Linked DNA regions of Solidesulfovibrio magneticus RS-1. The protein of the gene in region 1 interacts with the protein of each later gene in a pairwise test. Links are inferred from orthologs where the notes say so. Each region holds a gene or a part of one and is shown on either strand. Other genes may lie near its edges.

Region 1 (7,865 bases):
CTGGATGGCCGCGCCCATGGCCACGACCTCGTCGGGGTTGACCGAGCGGTTGGGCTCCTTGCCGAAGAACTCCTGCACGGTCTTGGAGACCAGGGGCATGCGGGTCATGCCGCCGACCAGCACGACTTCATCGATGTCCGAGGCCTTGAGGCCGGCGTCGGCCAGGGCCTTGCGGCAGGGCTCGACGGTGCGCTTGACCAGGTCATCGACCAGGGATTCGAGCTTGCCCCGGGTGATTTTCACCATCATGTGCTTGGGACCGGAGGCGTCGGCCGTGATGAATGGCAGGTTGACCTCGGTCTCCATGGCCGTGGACAGTTCTTTCTTGGCTTTTTCGCCGGCTTCCTTGAGACGCTGCAGGGCCATGCGGTCCTGGGACAGGTCGATGCCGTTCTCTTTCTTGAACTCGTCGACCAGATAGCTGATGACGCGATGGTCGAAGTCCTCGCCACCCAGGAAGGTGTCGCCGTTGGTGGCGCGCACTTCGACGACGTTGTCGCCGACTTCGAGGATGGAGATGTCAAACGTGCCGCCGCCAAGGTCGAAGACCGCGATCTTCTCGTTGGCCTTTTTGTCGAAACCGTAGGCCAGGGACGCGGCCGTGGGCTCGTTGATGATGCGCTTGACCTCAAGGCCGGCGATGCGGCCGGCGTCTTTGGTGGCCTGGCGCTGGGCGTCGTTGAAGTAGGCCGGCACGGTGATGACGGCTTCGGTGACGGGCTCGCCGAGATAGGCCTCGGCGTCCTTTTTGAGCTTGCCGAGGATGATGGCCGAGATCTCGGCCGGGCTGTACTTCTTGCCCTCGACCTCGACATAGGCGTCGCCGCCCTGGCCCTCGACGATCTTGTAGGGGCAGTGCTCCAGCCAATGCTTGACCTCGGGGGCGTCGTAACGGCGACCCATGAGGCGCTTGATGGCGAAGATGGTGCGCTCGGGATTGGTCACGGCCTGGCGTTTGGCGATCTCGCCGACCAGCCGCTCCTTGGTAAAGGCCACGATGGACGGGGTGGTGCGTCCGCCTTCGGGGTTGGTGACGCACTTCGGGTCCTTGCCCTCCATGACATAAACGCAGGAGTTGGTGGTCCCGAGGTCGATCCCGATGATTTTACCCATATCAGCCTTTCCTCCTTATCATTGCCTGTATGTGCTTGTGCCTTGCGGCGCGGTATTTCTCGAACGAGAGCTATATAAGCCCCGTTTTCGGCGAGTAAAGGGGCAGCCGCGAAAAAACGATTTATTGCGCCTTGTTGACCATGACCTTGGCCGGGCGCAGCAGTCGGCCGCGCAGCAGATAGCCGCGCTGGACCACCTGGGCCACGGCGTCTTCGGCCAGACCGGCCACGCTGGCCACGCCGATGGCCTCGTGGGTCTCGGGATCGAAGGCTTCGCCGACCGCGCCGAATTCCGTGACGCCGTGGCGGGCCAGGATGTCGATGAAGGCCTTGCGGGTCATGTCCACGCCGACGACAAAGTCCTTGCAGGCTTCGTTGCCGCGTCCGTGGGCCAGGGCCAGGTCGAGATGGTCAAGCACCGGAATCAGTTCCGAGACCAGGCTTTCGGTGGCGTATTTCTGGAAATCTTCCTTTTCCTTGATGAGCCGCTTCTTGAGATTTTCCGTTTCGGCCAGGGCGCGCAGGCGCTTGTCGGCTTCGGCGGCAATTTCGGCGCGCAGGCGTTCGATGGTGTCCTCCGGGGTGGCCGGGGTTTCCTCGGCCGGGGTTTCGGGGGCGGTTTCGGCGTCTGGCAGTTTTTCCTCAGGGACCATGATTCCTCCACAACAAACGTTTGGGCGCGACGAAAAGCCCAGGCAGGCCCGGGCGGTCGCGGACGAGTCGAGGCTAATAGTGCCGATCGAGCAACCGGGTGAGCGCCCCGGCGGTGTAGTTCACCACCGGAACGAGCCGGGCGTAATCCATGCGCAGGGGGCCGATGAGGCCGATGGCGCCCTGGGCGCGCGATCCCGACCCATACGGGGCGGTGATGACGCCAAGATCGGCCAGGGCGGCCTGGTCCGACTCATCGCCGAGTATGATGACCGTTTTAAGCTCGTTTACGGTTTTGTCCAGAAGGTCGAGCAGAATCGTGCGCTCTTCCAGGACGCGCATAAGCTCGCGCATGTGTTCGGCGTCGGTGAATTCGGGCTGGGCCAGCATGTTGGGCGTGCCGTCGACGATGACTTCGCTGGCTGGGGCGCGCTCCTGCTCAAAGGCCGAGCGGGCCATGGTCAGGGCGCGCAGACACAGGGCGTTGAGCGAACGCCGGGCCTCGTCCATCTCGCGCACGATGCTGGCCCGGACTTCGGCCAGGGTTCGGTCGGTGAAAAGATGGTTCAGGTAATTGGCGCACACGACCAGATCGTCGCCGGTGACGTCCGGGGTGGTCTCGATGACGCGCTTGCGCACAAGACCGCCCTGGAGCACCAGGATGACCATGACCAGGCCGGGGTTGAGCAGGGAAAAGTCGATGCGCTTGAAGCGCGCGCCGGCCGGATTGGGGGCGATGACCACCGACACCTGGAGCGACAGGCCAGACAGCAGCCGCGAGGTCTGGCGCAGCACGTCGTCGATCTCCAGGCCGGCCAAGGTGAGGTTGTCGCGGATGCGGCGCATCTGGTCTTCGCCCAGGGGGGCCACCTGCATGACCTGGTCGAGATAGAGCCGAAAGGCCTTGGCCGTGGGCACGCGGCCGGCCGAGGTGTGGGGCTGCTCCAGGTAGCCGGCCTCGGTGAGGTCGGCCATGATGTTGCGGATGGAGGCGGCGGAAAGGCCCAGCGAACTGCGCTTGGACACGATGCGGGAACCCACGGGCGCGGCCGAAGCGACATAGGCTTCGATGATGGTGGTCAGAACTTCCCGTTCGCGTTCGGCAAGAGGCATGGCGTGTCCCCGTTTGGCACTCGTGGCTTTCGAGTGCCAAACGGGTAACAACCGAATGGTCCGGTGTCAAGGGAGAGGCCGGAAAATGCCCGGCATCATGCAGGAATCACGAGTATTTTGCGTTTGGAAAGGGGCGGGCGAAAGCGCTTCCCCCAAAGGGGGCCGGCGCGCCGCGGCTTGCGCGCCGGCCGCCGCCCCGTGGGCGGGGCGGCATTGGAGCCGAGAGATATGGTCAGACAGCGGCAGTCCCGCTTCCTGGCCCCGTTACGGCTGGGTGTGGTCCCAGACCGGCCGTGGGCGCCTCGAAGGGATCGGCGTGGGCCGGCCGGCTCAGTCCTGGCCGGGGAGTAAGCCCGAAGGGCCGGGGCCCAGGTCGGTCGGGGCCGGGCGCAGATCGGCTTCCAGGGCGGCCCACAGGGCCACATGGGCCTGCCGAGCGGCTTCGTCCGAAGGCCGGGAATCGTGCATGAGGGCCGAGGACTGCACCATGCCGCGCAGTTCGCGGAAGCCTTGGCGAGCGGCCACCACGGCCGAGGCGGCCGGCGACACCTGGGGCAGAAGTTGGCCCAGGCCGGACAGGGACATCTTGGATTCACGGGCCTCGTGGCGGCTGGGCGAGGCGTCGGCCAGCACGGCGCAGTAGCCGATGCAGGCCGACAGGGTCACGGCGACGACGGAACGGGAAAGGCGCATGGATGCTCCAATTTGGCCGGCGTTGCGACTGCCGGCGCTACTAAGTCATATCATCTGATGTTTATGTTGTCACGCTCTCGGCCAAGGAGGGCCGTCCCGGGACGGCGAAGCGACAGCTCCATCATATCATCTGCTGTTTTGCGGCGGGCTACTCCAGACAGGCGACTGCCGCCGCGCACAAGCTGATCTGCTGTCTTATCATCTGATGTTTGTCAACAGCAAAAAAAAGAGCCTCCTGGCTATTCTCCCAAGGCCTTGATGTCGCTGGTGAAGTGGTCGAGGCCTTCCATGGCGAACCGGGCCGCTTCCGGGCCGTCCTGGCGGGTGATGGCGTCGAGGAGGCCGTTGTGGATGTGGTCCTGGTAGCGGTTGACGCCGACATCAGCGATGAGATGGTCGAGAAAATCCTGAAATACCATGCAGAAGCTGCGGTACAGGTCGGCCAGCAGGCTGTTGCCGCTGGCGGCGGCCACGGCGGAGTGGAAAGCGACGTCGGCGGCCACGTAGCCATGGGTGTCGCCGGCGGCCACGGCGGCTTTCTTGCGGGCCAGGCAATCGCGCATGGTTTCCAGATCGGCCTCGGTGCGGTTGCCGGCGGCCAGGCGGGCGGTTTCCACCTCGATGATGCGGCGCACCTCGCGGATCTCCACGGCCGTGGCCCGGCGCAGGCGGTATTCCAGGGGTTCCTGGCCGGACGCGCCGCTGAGGACATAGGTGCCGTCGCCCTGGCGCACTTCCAGCAGGCCGGCGCTGACCAGCACGCGGATGGCTTCGCGCACGGTGGAGCGTCCGACCCCGAGTTGGGCCATGAGCGTCGGTTCGGTGGGGATCTTGGTGCCCGGCGCGAAAATGCCCAGCGAGATCTTTTCCTGGATCTGCTGGATGACGAGGTCGCACAGTTTGCGCGAACGGACCGGGCTCAGGCGGGCGGGCATCGTCTGATGATCTCCTCAAAGTCTTGAGCGTCTCTAGTGCCGGCCTGGGGCCATGTCAAGGGGGCTTCCCGGGTTTGCGCGCAAAGACCACCCTTTGGCAAGCCAAAATCGGGCCTTCCGATGGATTTTTCGGCCTGCCATCGGAAGCATGTATTGGATTTGGCGCGGTGGCGCGGGTAGGAAGCAGGGTTCACGACAACAGCAGTGTATTTTGCCGGGAGGGATGCATGGAAAAGGAAACTGGCGCGTCGCGCCGGCGGTTTTTGCAATTGGCCGCGGCCTCGGCCGGGACGGCGCTCCTGGGAGCGCGGCCGGCGGCCGCTTCGGGCCCGGGCGAGGTGTTGCAGGTCTGGTCCTGCGGCGGGCTGGCCGAGGCCATGATGCCGGCCAACGCCGCCTTCGAGGCGGCGCGCGGGGCCACGGTCGTCTATACCGGAGCCTTTGCCGCCGCCCTGGGCAAGTCGCTTCTGGGATCGGCCACCACCGACGTCTTCGCCGGCCGGGTTCTCGATCTGGCCAAGAAATTGCGGGCCGAGGGCAAGATGGCCTGGTTCAAGCCCTTGTGCTTCACCCAATACGTGCTGGTCACGCCCAAGGGCAATCCGGCCGGCATCGCCAGCGTGGCCGACCTGGCCCGGTCCGGCGTCAAGGTGGTACTGGCCCCGGAGGCCTCGCCGCCTGGCGGCGCGGCGGCGTTTAAAATCCTGGAAAAGGCCGGCGTTCTGGAAGCGGCCAAGAAAAACGCCGTTGTCATGGGCAGTTGCGTCCAGCGCACCATGGACGACGTCATTGCCGGCCGGGGCGATGTCTCGGTGGTGGAACTGCGGCTTACCCGCCTGCCGGCCTTCGCCGGGCGGGTGGACATCGTGCCCATCGACGAGAAGCTCTTCCCCCCGCCGCCCATGACTTTCACCGTGGGCGTCATGCAAAGCGCCAAAAACCGGGAACTGGCCGAGGCCTATGCCGGCTATCTCGTTTCGCCCGAGGGCCAAGCCCATTTCGAGCGCATGGGCTTCGTGCCGGCCGTGTCGGACAAGGGCCGCGAACTGGTGGAAAAATACGGAGTGCGGGATGTCTGAGAGCCTGGCGGCCAAGGCCGCCCCGAAAACGCGGCTGAAGGTCTGGCGTAGGGCGACCCAGGTCCTTGGCGCGGCCGTCCTTGGGCAGTGGAGTCTCTATGGCATCCTGCGTTGTCCCTTCGTCGTACCCTACGTGAGCTGCCAGAACTGCCCGGTCATCACCTGCCACGGCCGGCTGTTGCCCATGTACTGGGGCTTTTGGCTCGCCCTGCCGGCCAGCCTGCTCCTTTTTGGCCGGGCCTTTTGCGGCTGGGCTTGCCCGGGGGGGCTGGCCGTGTCCCTGGCCGGCCAGCTCGCCCCCTTCGGCCGGGCCGTCGTTGGCCGCATGTCCCGGTTGTTCCGGTGGACCGCGACGGGCAAGTACCTGGCCCTGGCCGGCTGCCTCTACGTCTACTACGCCCTGGGCCAGCCCCGGGTGGACGTGCCCATCCGGGTGGGAGCCTTTTTCCAGGCCGCCGCCCTGACCTTCGAGCACGCCATGCCGTTGTGGCTGTGGCGCACCGGCGCGGTGCTGGGGTTTTTCGTCCTGGGCCTGGCCCTGGCCGGAGCCTGGTGCCGCTTCGCCTGCCCCACCGGCGGGGCGCTGGAGCTCCTCAAGGGCGCGTCGCTGTTCAAGGTCTACAAAACCTCGGCCTGCAACGGCTGCGGCAAATGCGCCACGGTCTGCGAAATGGCGACCCGGCCCGAGGAAACCAACTGCACCAACTGCGGCGATTGCCTGGACAGCTGCCCCGTCGACGCCATCGGCCTCGGCCGCAAGCCCCGCGAAGCGGGGCGCAGCTAGGGGTGATGGAAAGGGGTAAGGATGAGAAGATGCCTCCGGCGGCCGGGGGGCCTGAGACCCCCGGACCCCCCAAATAGGAAAGGTTTAAGGGGGGGCGCGCCGGGTCGGCGGGGGAGAAGCTAGCCGAGCGGCGAAACGGTCAGGGTCAGGCCGCCAAGCGTCACCGTGGAGGTGAAGAACGTGGTCGTCTCGGTGGAAGGGATGCCGGCTTTGGCCGCGTCATAGTCGGCGGCGGCGGTCAGGTACAGGCCCGTGCCGTGGACGCTTAAGTAGGAAGCCGGATCGGCCAGCAGTGTGGACAGGTCAAGGCCCGAGTCGAGGCTGCCTGCGGCGTCGCTGAAGCTCACGGTCAGGCCGGCGGTTTGTGTGCCGAGCTGCGTGGAATAGTCCGACGGCGCGACGAAATTGACGATGCGCGCATCGGCGGCATAGCCGGCGTCATCGCCGGACAGGCCCATGGAGCCGAAGACCACGGCGGCGTAGCGCGTGTCGGCGTCGTCGGGATGCGCGGCCATGTAGGCCTGGGCGGCCGCGCCGCCGAGGCTGTGGCCGGTCACGTAGACCTGGCCGATGCCGAGGCTGTCCACGGCGGCGTCAAAAGCGGCCGTCTTGGCCGAAAGCTGGTCGTAGTAGCCCACGGTGTCGAACCAGTAGGCGGCGTCGGCGCTGCCGAGATAAGCCGTCAGGCCGTCGGTGGAATAATCGATGTCGTCGGTGCCGCGAAAGGCGATGACGGCCACGGTCTGATTGTTGGCTACCGTGGTCCAGGCGTCGAAGGCGGCGCTGCCGGCCTTTGACGTGCCGTTGCCGTCGCCGTCAAGGTCGAGCTGGACGTAGCCGGCCCCTTCCAGGGCGCTTATCAGGGAGGCGTCTTCTCGGTAGCTGGCCTCGGTGATAACAGCCAGGGAGGCGTCAAGATTGGCGGCGGTCAGGGTCATGGCGGTCCGTTTCCGGCGGCTTGGGGCAACAGGCCGTTTTCGCCGGGCAATTTTGGCCCAGGCTACGCTCGGGCGGGCAGGGCGTCAACAGGGCGGCTCGCCGCCCTAGGCCACCTTGACCATGGAACGCCGCATGTCCTCGGCCGAGTGCATGTCGATGACCCGGCCTTCGCCGTAGCGCACCACCTCGCCGCCGAAAAAGGCCACATCGGCCGGATCGTGGGTGACCATGATCAGCGGAATGTCCAGGCGCGAAAGGATGCCGGCCAGCTCGGCCCGCACCTTCTGGCGCAGGGGAATGTCCAGGGCCGAGAAGGGTTCGTCCAGGAGCAGGGCGCCTGGCTCGCAGACCAGCGCCCTGGCCAGGGCCACGCGCTGGCGCTGGCCGCCGGAAATCCGGGCCGGACGCAGGTCGGCCAGCCCCTCGATGCCGAAAAGGGCCAGGGTTTTCTGGACGTGCTCGGCGGCCTGGGGCGTGAGCCGGCCGGTCAGGGGTGAGAGGCCAAAGGCGACGTTTTGCCGCACGGTGAGGTGGGGAAAAAGGGCGTAGTCCTGGAACA
Region 2 (6,285 bases), 1.0 Mb from region 1 along the record:
CCCTTCGGCTCCCATCTGCGGCGGCTCGTGGACATCCCCTGGGGCCATCTGCTCATGAGCACCGCCGCCTTCGTCGCTCTGGCCGAGGCCGCCGACGACCACGACGCCAACGCCGAAAAAGATGACCTGCTCTACGCCCAAAACGATTTTGCGGCCTATAAGCGCTACTTGGTGGAACAGTTCCTGGACCTTAATCGGCTCACCGTGCGCCAGCTCCTACACCATATAGAAGGCTCGGGGCTTACCCCGGTGCGCCTGAAAACCATGCCCGTCTCCCCGGAGCATATCCCGCCGCCGCAACTGTTGTGCGTCCATGCCCGGGACGATCTGCTGACCAGTACCGTCTATCTGGTCCTTCGCCGCTAGCGCCAAAGCCCTGTTGATACGTGGCTTCGGGACCAGGCTAGCCTCGCCGGCCAACGCGACGTCCCACCCTGCAAGGGTTCAAGACGCGGCGTCTCGGTCGACGGCTCTCGAAGCACGCCGACCTGTTTTCCGGCTCTGCGGCAGGGCGCCGGCCGCATTGCAATTTGGTCATGATCTTCCGTCAGACAACGGCCGTAACGCCCCCGGAAGCACGGGGCAGGGCTTAAAAACTCCGGCGATCCGTCGGCCCGTCACGCGCGCCGTGCGCGCCTGCAACGGCCCGGGCTGTTGCGCCGGCCCGGGCGTTGCGCCGGCGCGATGCAACCGACGCGCATTTTATGCCGCGCCATCTCTTGCGCTCCCCCGCACACCGTTATATTCCACGTGAAAATGTTCCGTTCGAGGAGGGATCCCATGAAAAAGTTCATCGTTTTCGCCGCTGCCCTGTCGCTCGCCCTGTCCGCCGCCCCGGCCTTCGCCAAGGGCAAGGCCAAAGCCGCCCCCAAAAAGACCTGGGAGTGCAAGGTCGGCGACAAGACCGTCATGACCGCCAGCGTCAATGAGTGCATGAAGATGGGCGGCATGGTCGCCAACTACCCCGGCCCGGACAAGGCTGCCGCCCCCAAGGCCAAAAAAGGCAAATAGTAGTTCGCGTTCTGTGAGGGGAGAACGCCGCCGCCCGGACTCCGGGAGGCGGCGTTTTTTTATGGACGGGCCTGGCACGTGTCGCGTGCGGGAAGTGCCGCGACACGCTCCGGCGCGAGGACGGACGGCAATCGGTATTGTTGCGCAGCCAAAAACATGCCTGTTTTTGGCTGCGCGCCGACTAGGAAAAAAACGTCTCGACCAGAAGCATGAGGTTGAGTCCGATAACCACCAGGGCCGTGACCGCCAGGAGCACGGTGGTGGAAGGCCGGTTGGCGTAGTGTCCCATGACCGTGCGGCGCGAGGTGAGGCTTATTTGCAGGATGATCGTCACCGGCAACTGCATGGACAGGGCGATCTGGGACCAGATGAGGCCCTTTAAGGGGTCGCCGACCAGCAGGATGGCCGCCGCGCCGCCAATAAGCGTCACGGCCACGCCCACGCGCGAATGGCTGTCGCGGATGTCGTAGGGTTCGCCGAAGATGCCGGCGAAGATGCTGCCCCCGGCCATGCCGGCCGTGACGCTGGAGGCCAGCCCGGCCAAAAGCAGGCTGACGGCGAACACCACCCCGGCCGCCGGCCCCAAAAGGGGTGTTAAAAGCGACTGGGCCTGCTCCAGCTCGGTCACTTCCAGCCCCCGGCCGAAAAAGGCGGCCGCGGCCAGCAGGATCATGGCGCTGTTGATGCAAAAGCCCACGCCCATGGAAAACAGCGTGTCCAGATACTCGTACTTGAGCTGGCGCTCGATCATCTCCGGCTCGTCAAGGTTCCACTGCCGGCTTTGGATCACTTCCGAGTGCAAAAAGAGGTTATGCGGCATGACCACCGCGCCAAGCACACTCATGACCACGGGCAGCGCCCCATCGGGCAGGCTGGGGCGCACCCAGCCCAGGGCCGCCGCGCCCCAGTCGATGTGGACCAGGGACAATTCGAAAAGAAAAGCCAGGCCGATAAGCGACACGCCGCCGATGATGAGCCGCTCAATACGCCGGTAGGATTTGCCGAAAAGCATCCACAAGGCCACGACCAGCGCGGCCAGGGTCCCCAGCCACAGCGGCAGGCCAAAGAGCATACGCAGCGCGATGGCCGCGCCCAAAAGCTCGGCCAGGGCCGTGGAGATCGAAGCCAGTACGGCCGTGCTCAGGGCCGTGGCCGCCACTCCCCTGGGCAAATGGCGCATGGCCGCCTCGGACAGGCACAGGCCCGTGGCGATGCCCAGATGGGCGGCGTTGTGCTGCAAGACGATAAGCATGATGGTGGACAGCGTCACCATCCACAGCAGACTGTAGCCGTAGTCGGCCCCGGCGGCCACGTTGGAAGCCCAGTTGCCCGGGTCGATAAATCCCACGGTCACAAGCAGCCCCGGGCCGATGTATTTAAATATTTCCAGGGCGGCCAACCGGGGCCGGCCATGGTCCCGAAACCGCGCCATATCCCACACGGCCGTGGCCAGCCGGCGAAACGCCTCCATCAGCACACCCCCTGACAGACACGGCGTCTCTTGACGCCAATGGTTGTCATCGATATTTTCCCGCCGGCAACTGTTGCTGCCGCCACAGAGAGAAACGCCATGGACCTTGCCTCCCGCTATGACATCGACAATGCCGTTGGTTATGCCGTAGGCCATGCCGCCGCCCGGATCAAGATCGCACTGCGCCGAGCCTTTCTGGCCGCCGGACACGACGTGACCCCGGACCAATGGGTGGTGCTCTACCGGCTGCTGGAAAATGAAGGGCTCACCCAGGTGGCACTGGGCGAACGCACCGTCAAGGACAAGACCACGGTCACCCGCATCCTGGACCGGCTGGAAGCCAGGGAGCTGCTCACGCGGCGACGCGCCCCGGACGACCGGCGCTCCCAGCGCCTCTACCTCACCGAGGCCGGCCGGACCCTGGCCCTGGCGCTTGTGCCCATCGTCCAGGCCTTTGCCGACGCCGCCTATGCCGATCTCACCGGGAACGACAAGGCCGTGCTGCGCGATCTGCTGACCCGCATCGAAGCCCGCCTCGACTGCCTGCCCGAAACCAAGGACGCCCCATGAAACTTTCCTTCCGTGCCAAGCACAAGCCCGAAGGCCAGCCGGCCGACCGCAAAAAACGCGTCCTGGTCCTGGCCGTGGCCGCCGTGGCCCTGCTGTCGCTGGGCTATTATCTCTACGCCCGGGGCAAGGTGTCCACCGACGACGCCTTCGTGGACGGCCGCATCCATCCCATCACGCCGCGGGTGGCCGGCTATGTTGATGAAGCGCCGGTGGAGGACAACCAGCTCGTGGCCGCCGGCGACGTGCTGGCCGTGCTGGACCCCACGGACTACGAAGTGGCCCTGGCCCAGGCCCGGGCCGATCTGGCCGCCGCCGAAAGCCAGCTGGCCGCCCAGGAACTGGGCGTGCCGCTGCAGCGCTCCCAGACCTCGTCCAAGGTCACCGGCGCCCGGGCCCAGCTCGAAAGCGAACAGCGCAGCCTGGACCAGGCCGTCAAGGAACGCGACGCCGCCGTGCAGGAGGCCGCCCAGATCGAGGCCCAGCTCGACCAGGACAAGCTCGACCACGCCCGCATCAGCCAGCTGCGCACCAAGGACGCCGTGTCCCAGTCCGATCTCGACAGCATCGAAAACAAGCGCCGGGCCCATGAGGCCCAGTTGCGGGCCGCCAAGGCCAAGGCCGACGGAGCCGGACGCCGCCTGGAGTCCATCGAGGCCGTCATCAAGCGGCTGCGCTCGGAAATCGAGCTGGCCCAGACCGGCGAGGAACAGGCCGTCATCCAGACCCGCGAGGCCGCGGCCCAGCGGGCCAAGGTGGAGCTGGCCCGCCAGAAGGTCAAACAGGCCGAGCTCAACTTGTCCTACACCCGCATCACCGCCCCGGTGGCCGGGCATGTGACCAAAAAGCAGATCGAATCCGGCCGGCTGGTGGCCGCCGGGCAGGCGCTTATGACCGTGGTGCCGCTGGATTCCAAGGAGCTGTGGGTCACGGCCAATTTCAAGGAAACCCAGCTGCGGGACGTGCGCCCGGGCCAGAGCGTGGACATCGAGGTGGACACCTTCCCGGGCCATGCCATCACCGGCACGGTGGAGTCCATCCAGGCCGGCACCGGCTCGGTGTTCTCGCTTTTCCCCTCGGAAAACGCCTCGGGCAACTACGTGAAAATCGTTCAGCGCATCCCGGTCAAGATCGTCTTTGACAAAAGCGCAGCCGACAAGCTGCCGCAACTGCGCCTGGGCATGAGCGTGGTGCCCGTGATCCACACCAACTAAGCCCATGGCCGAGCAAGCCCCCAACAAATGGCTCATCACCCTGGCGGTGATGGTGCCGACGCTCATCGAGATCCTCGACACCTCCATCGCCAACGTGGCCCTGGGCCACATCCAGGGCAGCCTGTCGGCCGGCCAGGACGAGGTGACCTGGGTGCTCACCTCGTATCTCGTCTCCAACGCCATCGTCATCCCCATCAGCGGCTTTCTCTCCAAGCTCCTGGGGCGGCGCAACTATCTGCTGTGGTCGGTCACCGTCTTCACCATCGCCTCCATGTGCTGCGGCCTGGCCACCAACCTCGGGATGCTGGTTTTTTTCCGCATCATCCAAGGCATCGGCGGCGGCGGACTCCAGCCCATGTCCCAGGCCATCCTGCTTGAAGCCTATCCGCCCAAGGAACGCGGCCTGGCCATGGCCATCTTCGCCATGGGCGCGGTGCTGGGCCCCATCCTCGGGCCGCTTCTGGGTGGCTACATCACGGACAATTATTCCTGGCGCTGGATTTTCAACATCAACGTGCCCGTCGGCATCCTGGCCATGGCGCTTATCTGGTTTTACATCAAGGACCCGGATTATCTGGAGCGCCGCAAGGCCGGCGACGCCGTGGACTATCTGGGGCTGGCCCTTTTGAGCCTCGGGCTTGGCTGCCTGCAGATCGTCCTGGACAAGGGCCAGCAGGACGACTGGTTTAGCGCCGACTACATCCTCACGCTGTCGGTCATCGCCGGGGTGTGTCTGTCGGCCTTTCTTATCTGGGAGCTGCGCTGCAAGCATCCCGTGGTCGATCTCAAAGTCTTTGCCGACCGCACCTTTGCCATGGGCAACATCGTCATGTTCTTTGGGTTTTTCGCCTTTTTCGGCTCCATCGTGCTGTTGCCCCTCTATCTGCAAAACCTCATGAGCTACACGGCCTTTCTTTCAGGCGTGGTCCTTGGCCCGGGCGGGCTCATCATGCTGGCCATCCTGCCCATTGTCGGCAAGGCCACCACCAAGGTCGACGCCCGGATTCTGTTGTGCATCGGCCTTTGCATCAGCGCCTATTCGCTTTTTCGCATGGCCGGTTTTTCGCTGGACATCGACATCGGCACGGCCATTGCCGCCCGCAACGTCCAGGCCATTGGCATCGCCTTTTTCTTCGTGCCCCTGTCCTACCTCACCATGGCCTTTATTCCGCGCGAAGGCATGAACAACGCCTCGGCCGTGTTCAATCTGCTGCGAAACCTCGGCGGCTCCTTCGGCGTAGCCTTCGTCACCACGCTTTTGGCCCGGCGTGCTCAGTTCCACCAGGCCCGGCTCATCGAAAACCTCACGCCCTACGATCTTTCCTACCAGTCGGCCAAGGAACGCCTGACCGCCTACCTCGCGCCCAAGGTCCTGGGACTGTACGACGCCTCGCAAACCGCCTCTGGCGCGCTCTACAAGCTGCTGCTCAAACAGGCCAACGCCATGGCCTTTTGCGACGTGTTCCATGCCCAAGGCCAGCTTTTCCTCGGCTTGGCCGTGCTCATGTGGATCATGAAAAAACCGCCCATGGGCTCGAAAATGCCCGAAGGCATGCACTGATCCGCCGACATTTCGGCACTCCGCCGGCCCGCCCCCAGCCCTTTGCCGTCCGGTATTTCCCAGTCCGCGCCAACCCCTTGGTTGGCGCGGACTTTTTTCACGGCGCGCTTCTGGCACGCTCCTCGCTTCCGGTGTATGGCAAAAGGAGCGCATCCCGCGCCCCAAACGTCGTGCCCAAACCCAAGGAGCCGCCTCCATGATGCTCGCCCAAAACGCCGTCCGCGCCGCCGTCGCCGCCGTCTGCCTGGGCCTTGTCCTTTGCGCCGCCGAGGCCCAGGCCTTCAAGCGCAAATCCACGGTCACCGGCCCCGGCGACCGCACCGTCACCAACGAAGCCACCACCACCCGCACCCCCGGCGGCTACACCCGAAGCGCCACCACCACCGGCCCGGCCAACCAGTCCGTCAACCGCACCTCCCAAGGCCAATGGGACCCGGCCACCAAGACCTGGAATAACTCCA

The links.
Region 2: the proteins of DMR_RS08145 (region 1) and DMR_RS04040 interact in binary tests that used the Escherichia coli proteins (3 or more experiments, as listed by UniProt). The link is inferred for Solidesulfovibrio magneticus RS-1 from one-to-one orthologs.

The regions. Positions count from the first base shown.
Region 1 is NC_012796.1:1,933,977-1,941,841, forward strand. The notes cover bases 1-2,715. They hold DMR_RS08145 (nucleotide exchange factor GrpE), read right to left. Parts: upstream 1,766-2,715; coding sequence 1,235-1,765; downstream 1-1,234. Other genes in these bases: dnaK (molecular chaperone DnaK), read right to left, coding at 1-1,113; hrcA (heat-inducible transcriptional repressor HrcA), read right to left, coding at 1,839-2,715. Also shown: more of hrcA, read right to left, coding at 2,716-2,876; DMR_RS08155 (hypothetical protein), read right to left, coding at 3,207-3,569; DMR_RS08160 (FadR/GntR family transcriptional regulator), read right to left, coding at 3,809-4,504; DMR_RS08165 (substrate-binding domain-containing protein), read left to right, coding at 4,732-5,583; DMR_RS08170 (4Fe-4S binding protein), read left to right, coding at 5,576-6,367; DMR_RS08175 (Mbeg1-like protein), read right to left, coding at 6,487-7,305; DMR_RS08180 (ATP-binding cassette domain-containing protein), read right to left, coding at 7,411-7,865. UniProt on the Escherichia coli protein: Participates actively in the response to hyperosmotic and heat shock by preventing the aggregation of stress-denatured proteins, in association with DnaK and GrpE. It is the nucleotide exchange factor for DnaK and may function as a thermosensor.
Region 2 is NC_012796.1:927,647-933,931, reverse strand. The notes cover bases 338-3,277. They hold DMR_RS04040 (Nramp family divalent metal transporter), read right to left. Parts: upstream 2,483-3,277; coding sequence 1,193-2,482; downstream 338-1,192. Other genes in these bases: DMR_RS04030 (HlyD family secretion protein), read left to right, coding at 3,049-3,277; DMR_RS04035 (MarR family winged helix-turn-helix transcriptional regulator), read left to right, coding at 2,582-3,052; DMR_RS04045 (hypothetical protein), read left to right, coding at 781-1,011; DMR_RS04050 (methyltransferase domain-containing protein), read left to right, coding at 338-366. Also shown: more of DMR_RS04050, read left to right, coding at 1-337; more of DMR_RS04030, read left to right, coding at 3,278-4,263; DMR_RS04025 (DHA2 family efflux MFS transporter permease subunit), read left to right, coding at 4,268-5,824; DMR_RS04020 (hypothetical protein), read left to right, coding at 6,021-6,285. UniProt on the Escherichia coli protein: H(+)-stimulated, divalent metal cation uptake system. Involved in manganese and iron uptake. Can also transport cadmium, cobalt, zinc and to a lesser extent nickel and copper. Involved in response to reactive oxygen.